2 regions of the Arthrobacter sp. TmtSoilC79 genome follow, and region 1 is predicted to be linked to the other one. Evidence: riboswitches for the same ligand, from Rfam matches in the RefSeq annotation. Region 1 holds a riboswitch; the other holds the start of a gene.
What was found. Region 1 has a riboswitch for thiamine pyrophosphate ahead of thiD (bifunctional hydroxymethylpyrimidine kinase/phosphomethylpyrimidine kinase). Riboswitches for the same ligand answer to the same signal wherever they lie in the genome.

Region 2: another riboswitch for thiamine pyrophosphate. It lies ahead of AC6JA3_RS02680 (ECF transporter S component); the one in region 1 lies ahead of thiD (bifunctional hydroxymethylpyrimidine kinase/phosphomethylpyrimidine kinase).

Annotation. Positions count from the first base shown of each region.
Region 1 is NZ_AP046051.1:2,019,684-2,027,371, forward strand. It holds gene AC6JA3_RS09390 (vitamin K epoxide reductase family protein) at 1-168, opposite strand, end outside; gene AC6JA3_RS09395 (Rne/Rng family ribonuclease) at 653-3,874, shown strand; TPP riboswitch at 4,012-4,110, shown strand; gene thiD (bifunctional hydroxymethylpyrimidine kinase/phosphomethylpyrimidine kinase) at 4,101-5,618, shown strand; gene rplU (50S ribosomal protein L21) at 5,997-6,305, shown strand; gene rpmA (50S ribosomal protein L27) at 6,368-6,631, shown strand; gene obgE (GTPase ObgE) at 6,787-7,688, shown strand, end outside.
Region 2 is NZ_AP046051.1:551,156-558,843, forward strand. It holds gene AC6JA3_RS02650 (Na+/H+ antiporter subunit D) at 1-856, shown strand, start outside; gene AC6JA3_RS02655 (Na+/H+ antiporter subunit E) at 853-1,419, shown strand; gene AC6JA3_RS02660 (MrpF/PhaF family protein) at 1,416-1,694, shown strand; gene mnhG (monovalent cation/H(+) antiporter subunit G) at 1,684-2,076, shown strand; gene AC6JA3_RS02670 (DUF4235 domain-containing protein) at 2,174-2,434, opposite strand; gene AC6JA3_RS02675 (NUDIX hydrolase) at 2,470-3,246, opposite strand; TPP riboswitch at 4,043-4,179, shown strand; gene AC6JA3_RS02680 (ECF transporter S component) at 4,256-4,876, shown strand; gene AC6JA3_RS02685 (ABC transporter ATP-binding protein) at 4,876-6,498, shown strand; gene AC6JA3_RS02690 (energy-coupling factor transporter transmembrane component T family protein) at 6,495-7,289, shown strand; gene AC6JA3_RS02695 (GNAT family N-acetyltransferase) at 7,374-7,688, opposite strand, start outside.

The sequences.
Region 1 (7,688 bases):
TCCCGAGGCCAGCCACCCGATCACTCCGGTAATGAGAAGCAGCAGGGCAAAAGGCTTATCCCGGGCAGTCCGGGGGATCGGGGACTGCTGCGGCCCTGCCGGCGTGGACAAATCATCCGCGGAGTTGGTGGACTGGTGTGCCAGGTTTCCCCTGGCTGTGCTCGGCATCGCGGATCTGGTCCTTTTCAACGTTTGGTCCGGCCTTGCCGGTATGGGCTCTTGGGAGGATTGTAACTCCGGAGGCTGGCAGTACCCCCAGCTTCCGGCTGCGGCGGCTCCGTTGAACCGCACGACACAGCGCCCTACCGTGGGAAGGTGAACGGGTGTGAGACAATGAGCATGGCCGGAACCCGATCCACATTCGGAATCCGGTCCGGTGACTTTGTTCCCAAGACCGCCAGTATGAGCTGGGCATGCCTGGATCCAGTGATCCTTGGAAGGCCCGCCATGACAATGGACGGCACCTGGTTGTGGCAGCAGAACAACGGGTTTCAGAACATTGGCGCCGGCCTTCCAGGGCTGCCGCACCCCAATGATGGTGCGAACCGGAAGGCATACTACCGACTTCTGTCAACGCCTGCGGGTTTTGACAATATTTGCCCCACTGGGCACCGGATGTGGCGGTGTCGCTGGGGCAGGAGTGTTGCCACATATGGATAATGACCAAGTTGTAGCCGTTAATGACGAGGCAGCTCCCGCGGAAACTGCGGAAGCGCCAAAGAAAGCCACCCGGACCCGGCGCAAGGCTGCGCCCAAAGTCGCAGCCGGGGTAGAAGCGCAGGCCGCCGAAGCACCTGTGGTTGAAGCCGGCGAAGCCGCCACAGCACCGGAAGCCGCCGAAGCTCCCGCTGCGCCCGTTCGGCGTACCCGCTCACGTAAGAAGGCCGAACCTGCCGAGCCACTGCCGGGCTTGGGCGAGGAAGTTGCTGCCGCGCCGGAAGCCGCTGCAGGGAACCCGCCCGAAGCCGTTGCCGAACCCGCCCCCGAAAAGCCGGTCCGCCGTCGTCGTACTGCCAAACCCAAGGCCGAGGCAGAAGCGCCGGTGGTTGGGGAAGCACCAACCGTTGTGGAGGCCGCGGCGGAAACCGCCGTTGAACCCACGACGCCGGACGCCGGCTCCCAGCCAGCCACGCCTGCCGCTGAAGCAGCCGGGACCGCAGCAACCCCTGGGACGGCTCCCCTTGAGGAAACCCCGGAGGAAGCTGCCGCTGCAGGTTCGTCCTCGCTCTTCCTGGAGCCTGTTTCCATCACGTCAATGATTTTCCAGGCCCCGGATCTCACCACTGTTCCCCGCGTTGCAGCGGTGGAGGAGAAGGAAGAAGAGCCGGAGGAAGAAGCCGGATCCGGCGCAGAGGATGAGCTGGAGGATGCCGGCAGTCGTCGTCGCCGCCGGAGCCGTGGGCGCCGTGGCCGGCGCGGAACCGAGCGCGAGGAAAACGAGACCGAAGAGGGTGCCGAGTCCGAGGACGAAGAAGCTCCGGTTGCTGAAACCTCGGACGAAGGTGTCACTTCCCGTCGTCGCCGCCGCCGCCGCCGTGGTGACCAGGACCTTGAACTGACCGGTGGAACGGATGACGACCCGCCCAACACAGTGACGCGCGTCCGTGCCCCGCGGCCCATCACGGAGACTGCGCCATCGAACCGTGTTGCCAGTGTCAAGGGCTCCACCAGGCTTGAAGCGAAGAAGCAGCGTCGTCGTGAGTCGCGTGAGACCGGACGCCGCCGCCAGGTGATCACCGAGGCCGAGTTCCTGGCCCGCCGCGAATCAGTGGACCGCCAGATGATTGTCCGCCAGCGCGACGACAGAATTCAGATCGGCGTCCTGGAAGACGGGGTTCTTGCTGAGCACTTCGTCTCGAAGACCCAGCAGGACTCCTTGATCGGCAACGTTTACCTGGGCAAGGTCCAGAACGTCCTGCCGTCCATGGAAGCTGCCTTCGTGGATATCGGACGCGGCCGCAATGCGGTCCTGTACGCCGGTGAAGTGAACTGGGATGCTGTGAACCTTGAGGGACAGCCCCGCCGGATCGAAAATGCCCTGAAGTCCGGCGACTCGGTCCTGGTCCAGGTCACCAAGGACCCCGTTGGCCACAAGGGTGCCCGGCTGACCAGCCAGATCTCCCTGCCCGGCCGGTATCTTGTGTATGTTCCCGGTGGATCCATGACCGGCATCTCGCGCAAACTGCCCGACGTCGAACGCAACCGCCTCAAGCGCATCCTGAAGGACCGCCTGCCGGAAAACGCCGGCGTCATTGTCCGCACGGCTGCCGAGGGCGCATCCGAAGAGGAACTGACGCACGACATCAACCGTCTGCGCGCACAGTGGGAAGGCATTGAGGGACAGGCCTCGTCCACCAAGGTCCTGGCTCCGGAATTGCTTTACGGCGAGCCGGACCTGACCATCAAGGTGGTACGTGATGTCTTCAATGAGGACTTCTCCAAACTGATCGTTTCCGGCGACGACGCCTGGGACACCATTGAGGCATACGTTACCTACGTTGCCCCTGACCTGGTGGGCCGCCTTGAGAAGTGGACCAAGGACCAGGACATCTTTGCTGCCTGGCGTATCGACGAGCAGATCCACAAGGCACTGGAACGCAAGGTGTTCCTCCCCTCGGGCGGTTCGCTGGTCATCGACCGCACCGAAGCCATGACAGTGGTAGACGTCAACACCGGTAAATTCACCGGCAGTGGCGGCAACCTCGAGGAAACGGTCACCAAGAACAACCTCGAAGCCGCTGAGGAAGTTGTCCGCCAGCTTCGCCTCCGTGACATTGGCGGCATCATCGTCATCGACTTCATCGACATGGTCCTTGAGTCCAACCGCGACCTCGTCCTCCGCCGCATGGTTGAGTGCCTGGGCCGCGACCGCACCAAGCACCAAGTAGCCGAGGTGACGTCCTTGGGCTTGGTCCAGATGACCCGCAAGCGCATGGGCACTGGCCTCCTGGAGGTCTTTGGTGAGCAGTGCGAGCATTGCGCCGGCCGCGGCGTCGTCACCCACGACGAACCCGTTGAGCACCGCCGCGCCAACGTTGTGGCCGCTGAGCAGCACCGTCCCCACACCGAGGCCCAGCAACCCGCAGCACGGACGGAGCGCAAGCGTCGCCGCGGCAAGGGTGGCGGACAACCCGTCGCCGAGGCCCCCGCGCCGGTCCACACCGCACCGCCCGCTCCGGCTGCAGCTCCTGTTTCGACCGAGCCGCAGGACCCGGCCAAGCAGGCCAAAGCTGAGGCCACCCGGGCGGCACTGGCCACCATCGCTGCCGCCGCGCACGCAGCCCACCTGCACGACGACGAAGTTCACCGCGCGGAGGAGCAGGCACGGGCAACCGGTCAGCAGCAGGCAAGCGCCGGGCAGGCAGCCCGGAGCGAGGCTGGAGAGCCGGCCTCACGTGAATCAGAGCGGGAAGCAGCTGTCCGTGAAGCACGGTCCACTCCGGTCCTGCGTTTCGGTGGCGAAGAAGTAGCGCTGCCGATCGGTGAACACCACGAGGAACCGCCGGCAGCCAAGCCGGCCATGAGCCTGGACCTCCTTGCAGAGGCCTTCTCACACCTTGGCGCGGCTCCTGCCGAAAAGCCGGAAGAAGTACTCCCTCCCAAGGCAGCTGCCGCACCCGCGGTCGCCGTAGCCAGGCCTGCGGATGCAGGCCATGATGCTGCGTCGACGTCGGGCACCCGCCGTGGGCGTCGCAACCGCAGCGCCAGCCGGGCGCAGGGCGCGGCCAACGAAACCAGCGTCGAGCACCACGAGGCTACTGCAGCTGCCGGTGGAACGTCGCACGAGGCCAAAGCACCTTCAGAGCCAGCCACGAAGGCCGCGTCCGCGGAGCCCATCATCCTCGGGGTGGGCGTACCGGCCTCCGAGCTCTAGTATTTCGACAACAAAGGGCCCTGCAGTAGACCGTCGCCGACGGGTACTGCGGGGCCCTTTGCCGTCCGCCCCAGCGTTCATATCCGGTCTTCAGCGTGGCGAAGTTCCCCGGCCGCTGTGCATCCCGGCTACGCTGGTGGACTGACACGGGGTGCCGGGCATTGGGCCAGGCTGAGATCCAGACCCGTTGAACCTGTCCGGTTAGCACCGGCGAAGGGATGTCCCCATGACGTTATCGTCGTACTCTCCTGTGTACCCTCTGGCCGCTTCCGGACGGGAAACCCCCCGGGTGCTGAGCATCGCGGGCTCGGACCCCTCCGGTGGTGCCGGTATCCAGGCTGATCTGAAGAGCATTGCAGCCCACGGCGGCTATGGCATGGCGGCATTGACCGCGTTGACGGCGCAGAACACCAAAGGAGTCAGCGCGGTCCATGTACCCCCGGTGGAATTCCTGCGGCTGCAGTTGGAGGCCATCAGCACGGACATCGCCATCGATGCCGTCAAAATCGGGATGCTCGGTGACGCAGCGGTCATCGATGAGGTCCGCCGCTGGCTCGAGGAGGTGCGCCCCGCCGTCGTGGTCCTTGACCCGGTGATGGTGGCTACCAGTGGTGACAGGCTCCTGCAGGGATCGGCCGAGTCGGCTTTGCGTGCCCTGCTTCCCTTGGCTGACCTCATCACGCCCAACCTGCCCGAACTTGCCATGCTGTTGGGGGAGGCTGAGGCGGCCGACTGGGCTTCGGCATTGGATCAGGGAAAACGACTCGCCGCTGAGTGCGGCAATACAGTCCTGGTGAAGGGCGGGCACCTGGCGGGGTCCGAATGCCCGGACGCGCTGGTGAACACCAGCGGACTCCTGAGCCAGGACGTCATTGAGGTAGCCGGCCCCCGGGTGGATACACAGAACAGCCATGGCACAGGATGCTCGTTGTCCTCGGCGCTGGCCACTGTCCAGGCCCGTACCGGCGACTGGGAAGTGTCCTTGCGCGAGGTCAAACCGTGGTTGCTTGGGGCCTTGCTCAAGGCTGACAGCCTCGAGGTGGGGCTCGGAAACGGTCCGGTCCACCATTTTCATCACCAGAGGGTCCTGAGGCGTGGGGATTTTGCCGCGACGCTCTGGAAGGAAGCCACTGTGGAGCTGGAGGCAATCTACAAGCTCGGGTTCATTGAGGGCCTGAAATCGGGCAAACTCCCGGAAGCTGCGTTCAACTACTACCTCGCCCAGGACGCCATCTACCTCAACGGGTACTCCAGGGTGCTGGCGCGTGCAGGCGCTCTGGCCCCCAGCGAAGAAGAGCAACTGTTCTGGGCGAAAGCCTCGCAGCAATGCCTTGAGGTGGAATCGGAACTGCACAGGAACTGGCTAAGCACCCGCGAGGCATCCTCGGGGACCGGGCCGGTCACCAAGTCCTACGTGGATCATCTGCTGGCGGCCTCGGCCAGCGGCAGCTACCCCCTGGTTCTCGCAGCCATCCTGCCCTGCTATTGGCTGTACGCGGAGGTTGGCCAGCAGCTCAATGCGGCTTTTGTAGAGGCAGGGTCCCCGGCAGGGCACCCCTATGCGGACTGGCTCCGGACCTATGCCGACGAGGACTTTGCCGCAGCCACCAGGAATGCGATCAACTTCACTGACGCGGCTGCAGCTGCAGCGTCGGAGGGGGAGCGGGCGGCCATGGTGGAGGCTTTTGCCTTGTCCTGCCGCTACGAGACGGCGTTCTTCGATGCCCCGGGAGTTTTTGCCTGAGGGCTGTGGGAGAGGGCTTTTGGACTGGATCCGCAACTCGCCCACAGCGCGTCGCGGACCCAATCGCGCTAATCGGCCTCAAACCCTGTAGGCTGTATGGGCACGGTGCCGGGAGAGTCCGTTTCATCTGGTGACGCAAGTCACGTGGTAGCCTCCGGACCCGGCCTCATTTGCAGCTGAAGGTCAAACTAGCGTAATCTTGATCTTCGGTGCTTACGCCAACACTTGGGTTATGCCCCTTGGAATTGTTCATGGGATGACTCGCGGACTTCGATCAGAAGTCCACGGCGTTGAGGCACAGCGCGAACCAAGCCTGATTCCGGTTCAAGGTTCCGCACGCAAATTTAGTTATAAACGTCGAGAGAAGTGAGTACCCAAGTGGTGTACGCGATTGTCCGCGCAGGCGGCCGCCAAGAAAAAGTTTCCGTTGGAGACTACGTAACGCTTAACCGCGTCCCCGGTGGAGCCGGCAGCACGCTTGAGCTGCCCGCCTTGCTCCTGGTTGACGGCGACAAGGTCACCTCCGCAGCTGCGGAACTGGCCAACGTCAAGGTTACGGCTGAGATCCTCGAAGACCTTCGTGGTCCGAAGATCGTCATCCAGAAGTTCAAGAACAAGACCGGCTACCGGAAGCGTCAGGGTCACCGTCAGGAACTGACCAAGATCAAGATCACCAGCATCGCGTAACTTTCGTTACCCGCTGTTCAGGTTTTTCAGTTTCCCCAGAAATTTAGAGGCAGGCATTTCACATGGCACACAAAAAAGGCGCGAGTTCCACTCGCAACGGTCGTGACTCCAACGCACAGTACCTGGGCGTCAAGCGCTTCGGTGGTCAGGTAGTTTCCGCAGGCGAAATCATCGTTCGCCAGCGTGGCACCCACTTCCACCCCGGTGCAGGCGTTGGCCGCGGTGGCGACGACACCCTGTTCGCCCTGCAGGCCGGTGCGGTTGAGTTTGGTACTCGCCGCGGCCGTCGCGTAGTGAACATCGTTGCTGCTGCAGCTGCAGAGTAACAACAAGTTCTGAACCGGTGGAGCGGGCCAAACGGCCCGCTCCACCGTTCTTTTAACCGCATTACAATCGACTAGGGCGCTTTGGGCGCGCTGGTTTTTGCAACAACGCTGGCAACAGCAACAAACGCTGTAGGACAGCAAATGAGGAGATCCACGTGGCTAGCTTTGTAGACCGGGTAGTACTGCACGTATCCGGCGGAACCGGCGGCCACGGCTGTGTCTCTGTCAAGCGGGAGAAGTTCAAGCCCCTCGGTGGCCCTGATGGCGGCAACGGCGGCAACGGCGGCGATGTCATCCTCCGGGTATCCGCCCAGACCACCACCCTGCTTGACTACCACCACGCACCCCACCGCCACGCCACCAATGGTGGCCCGGGCATGGGTGACTGGCGCGGCGGCAAGAACGGCGAGACCCTGATCCTTCCGGTTCCTGATGGCACCGTGGTCAAGACCAAGGACGGGGAAGTCCTGGCTGACCTCGTGGGCGAGGGTACTGAATTCATTGCTGCTGCAGGCGGCCAAGGCGGTCTTGGCAATGCCTCCCTTTCGTCCCAGAAGCGCAGGGCTCCCGGGTTTGCGCTGCTCGGTATCGAAGGCGAATCCAGCGATATCGTCCTGGAATTGAAGTCCATCGCCGATATCGCGCTGGTCGGCTTCCCCTCCGCCGGCAAGTCCAGCCTCATCGCTGCCATGTCTGCCGCCCGGCCGAAGATCGCCGATTACCCCTTCACCACCCTCATTCCCAACCTTGGTGTGGTCCAGGCCGGAGATATCCGCTTCACTATCGCCGATGTCCCCGGGTTGATTGAGGGCGCCAGCGAAGGCAAGGGCCTTGGCCACAACTTCCTCCGCCACGTTGAGCGCTGCGCCGCACTGGTGCACGTTCTGGACTGCGGAACCCTTGAATCGGACCGCGATCCTTTGTCCGACCTCGCCATTATCGAGGCGGAATTGGAGAAGTACGCGGTTGACATGAGCTACGCGGGAGTTGACGGCGAAGTCGTACCGCTCAACGAGCGCCCCAAGCTTGTGGTCCTCAATAAGGTTGACCTTCCTGA
Region 2 (7,688 bases), 1.5 Mb from region 1:
GCCGGTTACCGCAGTGTTTGCCGGATTGTTGACCAAGGTGGGCGTCTACGCCATGGTTCGCACGGAAACGCTACTGTTCCCCGGGGACACACTGAATGTTCCACTCATGGTGGTGGCGTTACTGACCATGGTGGTGGGCATACTCGGCGCCCTTGCCCAAAGCGACATTAAACGTCTGTTGTCGTTCACTTTGGTCAGCCACATCGGATACATGGTGTTTGGCCTGGCCATGAGTTCCGTAGCCGGGCTGGGCGCCGCGGTCTTCTATGTGGCGCACCACATTACGGTGCAGACCAGCCTGTTCCTGGTCACAGGCCTCATAGAACGCCGGGGCGGCAGTTCCTCCATCGACCGGCTGGGTGGCCTGGCCAAACTCTCCCCGTTGCTTGCGCTGCTCTTCTTCATCCCGGCCATGAACCTCGCAGGCATCCCGCCGTTCTCAGGCTTCCTGGGAAAACTGGGCCTCCTGCAGGCCGGGGTGGAGCTGGGAACACCACTGGCCATCACGCTGGTGGTTGGCGGCGTTGTCACCAGCCTCCTGACGTTGCTGGCAATCGCGCGTGTATGGAACAGGGCCTTCTGGCGCAAGCCCGAAGACGCCGAGTACCCGGACCCTGCGCTTCAGGCGCCGGGGAACGTGGGCGTCCTGCCGCGAACCATGGTGGGGTCGACGGCGGGATTGGTAGTTTTCGGTGTGGCGCTGACCGTCTTTGCTGGTCCGCTGTTCAAGGTTGCAGACGGCTCAGCTGGGATCATGCTGGACCGTTCGGCCTACATCCACTCGGTCCTGGGTGACTCGGTCGAGGTGCCCCCGCTAGCCCAGCCCGAGGAACCGCAGCCGGGTGGTGCCAAATGAGCCGTAAGCCCATTTCCTTCCGTACCGAACTCCCACTGCTCATCTGGTTGGTGATCGTCTGGGGTGCGCTGTGGCGGGATTTCAGCCCAGGCAACCTGCTGTTCGGTGCATTGATCGCGGTCTTGGTGGCCAAACTGTTCTACCTTCCACCAGTGGAACTGAGCGGCAGGTTCAACATCCTGCGCGCCATTCCCTTTGCGCTGATGTTCCTCGCCAAAGTGGTGGCAGCGAGCTTCCTGGTGTTGTTCCTGGCAGTAGTCAAGGGACCCAAGGTGCGCAGCGCCGTCGTCGCTGTTCCCCTGCGAAGCCACTCGGACCTGATGGTGACCGCCACCGGGCACGTCATCTCGCTGATCCCGGGCTCGCTGGTGGTGGAAGTGGACCGGTCGACGTCCACCCTTTACCTGCACGCGCTGAACATTTACGAAGAAGCGGACATTGACAAGATCCGCCAGGAAGTCCAGACCATCGAGGCACGACTGATCCGGATCATGGGTACGGCCGAGGAAGTGCAAGCGCTCAACGCCGAAGTACGTCCGGGAACCGAAGGGGCAACACGATGAAGGAAATCATCCTCGTGGTGACGGCAGTGATCCTCAGCCTGGCTGCCGCAGGTGCGATTGTGCGCATCGCTATTGGCCCGTCCCTGTTGGACCGCGTGCTGGCATCGGACGTTTTGCTGGCCATTCTGGGTGCTGCACTGGCGATCGACATGGCGTTGAACAGGCACCTCAACAACTTGATGCTGCTGGTAGCCCTAGCCGTGATCGGCTTCATCGGATCGGTGACCGTTGCGCGGTTCGTGGCGGAACGGAGGGAACAGAGCAATGAATCCTGACGCTACCGGCGTGGATGCCGTGATCGATGTTGTGACAGCTGTGTTCCTGGTGGTGGGCGCCTTGATGTCCTTGGGCGCCGCAATCGGCTTGCTTCGGTTCCCGGACCTCATGAGCCGCATGCACGCAGCCACCAAACCCCAGGTCCTCGGGTTGTTCCTCATGCTTGCCGCGATCGGCCTGCAAATGCGGACGTGGTGGGTGTGGCCAGTACTGCTGGTGGCTTGGATCTTCCAACTGCTGACCGCACCTGTGTCCGCCCACATGGTGGGCCGCTCCGCCTACCGAACCAAGCACGGCCACCGCGAGATGCTCACCAAAGACGAACTCGAGGCCGTTGTGCAGCGGGCTGCCGCGGGCCAAGAGCCCCGGAACGACCGCTAAAAGCTCCCAGCAAAACGCGGGGACGCTCTGTGCCCACTGGTGTTCATTCCATCAAGTGGAGGCAAAGCGACCCCGCGTTGTTGTCTGTAGTTGAGGGCTAGACGATGTCCTGCGACTTGGCGAAACGTGCAATGGCGCGCTGTGTGCCACGGCTGGCCAGCACCTGGATCAAGGTGCTGACGAAGGCCGAGATCAGCGCAAAGGTCAGCGCTGAACGCAAGGACGTTTCCATGTCGTCGTTGCCCAGGGGTGGTTTGTTGCCTGTGGCCTTTTCCCACCCTTTGTTGACGAGTTTGGTGCCGACGAAGCCTGCTCCGAGGCTCACTCCGGTACCCAGCAGCTTGAAGAAGAGGTTCATGGCTCCAGCCTAGTCGTCCGTGGCCGAGCCAAGTGTCAGCGGCGGCTTTCCCGCTCTTTCAAGAACGCTGCCAACGACCCCACTGGGGCCAACACCGGAACGACGGCGTGTTCTGCTGACCACACAGCGTCCACGGTTTCAAAGCCGGCGATTTCCTTGAGCAGGTAATAAGTAGGCGGCATCAGCTTCAGTGTCCCGGCCGCTTCCGCGTCCAGGATTCCGGCGACCGGCATCCACAAAGATTGCCAGGCCTCGGTGGTTTGATGCTGGGGCGCGGCCCCTGGATGTGGTTTGGCGACGTAGAAGTAAGTGTCGAAGCGCTTGGGCATGTCCGTGGGAGTAATCCAGTTGGCCCAGGGGCGGAGGTCTTCGGGACTGATCGTGAGGCCGGACTCCTCCTGGACCTCCCGGATTGCGGCGGTCAGGACCGTGCCGGCATTGGTTTCGGCCTGCGCGGAACCGGTGTGGAGGCCGGCGTCGGTGCCGGCGCCGCGACTGGGGCTTGGGCTGAGGCGTGATTCAGGGCCGGGGCCGGGGCCTGAGCCGGTTCCGATGGAGCTGGAGCGCCAAGCGGCGGCGTGGCGTTGAAGCAGTTCCGCCGGGTAATCCCACCCTGACTCGTCCGCAACATCCACCCGGCCTCCCGGGAAGACCACCATACCGGCGGCAAAGTCCATGGTGCTGACCCTGTGCTGGACAAAGGCTTCGAGCCCACCTGGGGCATCGCGAAGAAGGATGACACTGGCAGCAAGCCGGGGTTCCGACGGGGTGTCCTCGCCGGCAGGGTGATTCTGAGTGGGTAGGTCCGTCATGAAATGTGCCCCTTTGCCGCGGTGGATTCTGCTGGTTCATTCTCTCAGGTCCCGTTGTGGGGCCTGTTGTGCGGGGTTTGGGGTGGGTGATGGGTGTGGAGTGGGCCTTGCAACGTGGGTGGGTTTGTTGTGGGGCCTGTTGTGCGGGGTTTGGTGCTGGGGATGGGTGTGGAGTGGGCCTGGCAACGCGGGTGGGTTTGTTGTGGGGCCTGTTGTGCAGGGTTTGGCGCTGCGGATCGGTGTGGAGCGGGCCTCGCAACGCGGGTGGGTTTGTTGTGGGGCCTGTTGTGCGGGGTTTGGCGCTGGGGATGGGTGTGGAGCGGGCCTTGCAACGTTGGTGGGGTTGGTTGTGGGGCCTGTTGTGCAGGGTTTGGGGTGGGGTATGGGTGTAGAGCGGGCCTGGCAATGTTGGTGGGGTTTGTTGTGGGGCCTGTTGTGCAGGGTTTGGGGTGGGGGATGGTTGTGGAGCGGGCCTGGCAACGTGGGTGGGTTTGTTGTGGGGCCTGTTGTGCGGGGTTTGGTGCCGCGGATCGGTGTAGAGCGGGCCTCGCAACGTGGGTGGGGTTTGTTGTGGGGCCTGGTGTGCAGGGTTTGGCGCTGCGGATCGGTGTAGAGCGGGCCTCGCAACGCACACGCCCGCGCCCCCGCACACGCCCGCGCCAACCCGCCCGCGCCCCCGCACACAGCCCCGCCCCCCCGGCCCAGCCAGCCAGCCCGATTGTGACCGCATGCCGGCAACACATCAGCGCCAGCAAACCCCACAGGTGTAAACTGAACCCGCCCATCAGGGCAGATTTGATAACGACAGGGGAGCGCCGCCGTCGGAGCCTGCAGAGATGCGGGAGACGCGAGGGCGCTGAGAGTGCGGACAGCCGCAGACCCTCGAACCTGATCCGGTTAGTACCGGCGCAAGGGAGTCGAGCTTCTCAGAGTGTCCGGATCCAGGCGGCGCAGGCCGGTTGTAAATCCGGGGAGCACTTTCCCCTCCTGTAACCTCAGGAGGCAGAAAATGACCACGGTAAACGTGAAGAAGACCAGTGATAACTGGCGTGTTGTAGACATTGTTGTGGCGGCTTTGATCGCCATCGCGGGCGGCGTGATTTTCTGGGCATGGTCCCAGGGCGCTGCACTGGTATCCATCCCCCTGAACGCAACGTACCCGCCGCTCACCGGCCTGATCGCCGGCGGTTGGATGATCCCCGCAGTGCTCGGCATGCTGATCATCCGCAAGCCTGGCGCCGCGTTGTTCTGCGAGGCCATCGCTGCCACAGGCGAACTCATCATGGGTTCGCAGTACGGCACCACGGTGTTGATCTCCGGCATCCTGCAGGGCCTGGGCGCCGAGCTCATCTTCGCGGCCTTCCGCTACAAGAAGTTCAACCTGCCTACGTCCCTCCTCGCAGGTGCCGGAGCGGGCCTTTTCTGCGGCCTGAACGACTCCTTCCTCCCGTGGGGCTGGAACATCGCCTACGAAGCCATCGACAAGCTCACCTACATCACGTTCACCACGATCTCCGGCGCTGTGATCGCCGGCGGACTCTCCTGGGTGGCCACGCGCGGCCTCGCCAAGACCGGCGTGCTGAGTTCGTTCGCCTCCCGCAAGGCCGCTTCGGAGCCAGTTTTCAACTGATGTCCGCCACCAACAGCGGTGCGGTGAGGCCGGCCGCCATCTCCGCCGAGGGCTGGGGCTGGCGGCATGCCGGCCGGGCCGCCCCCGCCATTGAGGGCCTGGATCTTCGGATTGAGCCGGGGGAGCGGGTCCTGTTGCTGGGGCCCTCGGGCGCCGGTAAATCGACGCTCCTGCATGCCCTTGCTGGGGTCCTGGGCGACGAGGAAGACGACTCGGATGAAACCGGCTCGCTGCTGATCGACGGCGTTGCGCCCCGCGGGCAGCGTGGCCGCGCCGGATTGATGCAGCAGGACCCGGAAACGCAGGTGGTCCTCTCCCGCGTGGGCGATGACGTGGCCTTCGGCGCAGAAAACCTTGCCGTTCCGCGCGAGGAGATCTGGTCCCGTGTCCATGAAGCGCTCGACGACGTGGGGTTGCGAACCGCTGCCGGCGGCGGTTTGGCGTTGGACCACCCGACGGCGGCACTCTCCGGTGGCCAGAAGCAGCGCCTTGCGCTGGCAGGCATTTTGGCGATGCGGCCCGGTTTGATCCTTTTGGACGAGCCCACGGCCAACCTGGACCCGGCAGGGGTGCTGGAGGTCCGCGACGCGGTCAAGCGCTGCCTGGACAAGACCGGAGCCACCATGGTGGTGGTGGAACACCGCGTGTCCGTGTGGAAGGACCTGGTGGACCGCATCGTGGTCCTGGCACCAGGGTCGGCCGGAGCTGCGGCGGCAATCCGTGGCTCAGCGTCCGGCACATCAACTGCAACAGCAACCGGCGCAGCCACAGCCGGGGTCCTCCTGGACGGACCCCCGGATCAGGTCCTGTCCGAGGCCCGCACCATGCTGATGGCGGCCGGCGTATGGGTGCCGGGGTACGTTCCGGCAACCCGGACGCGGCACAACCAGCCCGAAACCGCACAACTGCTCCTGGCAGCGCAGGACCTTTCAGTTTCCAGGGAAAAAGCCCGGCGCAAGGGTTTCAGGACCATCCCGCCTGTGCCGGTGCAGACGAGGATCACCGCACAGGTCCGGGCTGGCCAGGCGTTGACCATCACCGGCCCGAACGGGGCCGGCAAGTCCACGTTCGCTCTCACGTTGGCCGGCCTTTTGGCGCCGGTGGACGGCACGGTGAGTGCCGCCGTCGAGCTTTCCGAGGGAGCTGGAATTGATCCGTTCAAGTGGAAAGCGGACCAGCTGATTTCACGGATCGGAACGGTGTTCCAGGAACCGGAGCACCAGTTTGTCACGGGCAAGGTCCTGGACGAGCTCATGTTTGGTCCAAGGCATCTGGGCCACGGTGAGGAACGCGTGGATGAGTTGCTGGAGCGGTTGCGTCTCACCCATCTCGTGGACGCCAACCCGTACACACTGTCCGGGGGCGAGAAGCGACGGCTTTCGGTGGCCACGGTGCTGGCCGCGCATCCCAAAGTCCTGGTGCTCGACGAGCCCACCTTTGGCCAGGACGCCAATACATGGGCCGAGCTGGCCTCGTTCCTTTCTGAGCTGCTGGATGCCGGAACCGCGGTTGTCTCGGTGACACATGACCAGGAGTTCAGCGCCGTGCTGGGTGGAACCGAATTGCGCCTGGGCACGAGCCAACAAGGCGAATCCACGCATCAGGAGGCGGGTGCAGCATGAGGGATGCCCTGAATCTGCGCGGGAACCATGCCCTCCTCACGCGTGCAAACCCCTTGGCCAAGTTCGTGTCCGTTTTCCTGATTTCGCTGGTGTTGGCCCTTTCCATCGACTGGGTCTCGGCGTCTGCAGCGCTGGTTGCGGAACTTGCCGTATTTCCGCTTGCCGGGCTCACGCTCAGGCTGCTCTGGCAACGGGCATGGCCCCTGATCATCGCGGCGGCCATCGGCGGCTGGAGCACGGCGATTGTGGCGGCGGACAGCGGCGCTGTACTGCTCGACGTCGGACTCTGGTCCATCAGCGAAGGTTCCCTTGAACTGGGGCTGGGTTTCATGTTGCGCGGTTTGGCGATCGCCCTGCCCGCAATCTTGTTGATGACCTGCACCGACCCTACTGACCTGGCCGATGCCCTGGCGCAGAAGGCAAAGTTGCCGCACCGCTTTGTCCTGGGATCCTTGGCCGCCATGAGGCTGGTGGGGTTGATGGCGGAGGAGTGGCAAACCATCGGAATGGCCCGCCGCGCCCGCGGAGTCGGTTCCCAGGGCAACCCGTTCCAGCGGCTGAAGGCAACACTGGGCCAGAGCTTCGGTTTATTGGTCCAGGCTGTTCGCCGGGCATCCCGGCTGGCGGTGACCATGGAAGCGCGCGGTTTCGGTGGCGGCCAGCGGACGTGGGCGCGCGAATCCACTTACTCGTTGCTGGACGTCTGGGTGCTCCTGGGTGGCTTGGTGATCGCAGCCGGCGCCGTGCTGGCAGCTGTTGGTGCGGGAACGTGGAGCTTCGTCTGGCGCTAGTGCTTTCATGCACTGGCGCTCCGGGCACCAAGAGTGCCGCCGGCTTTTTTGGGGGCTGGCGGCACTTCGCTTTTTCGGCGGCGCTTACAGTGCCTGTTGGTCCTGGATCTCATCGAATCCTGAACGGGTAAGGAAACCCAACTGGGCTTCCTTCTCCGCAAGCTGAATGATCGGCCCCAGCTCAAAGCAGGTCGCTTCCAAACGACGCAGGGCTTTGGCGTTGCGTGAGTCCGGTTCCACCACAATCCGGTCCTTGCCCGGCAGGGAGAACATGTACTTGATGAGGGCTGTCCCGAGCTTCGGCGTGAAGTGCGGGATGGGCCGTGTGGCCGGGGCCAGGAGCAGGTGCATGCCGATGTCGGCCTCCCGGGCGGGGTAGGCCTCGCCTACGGGGTCGTG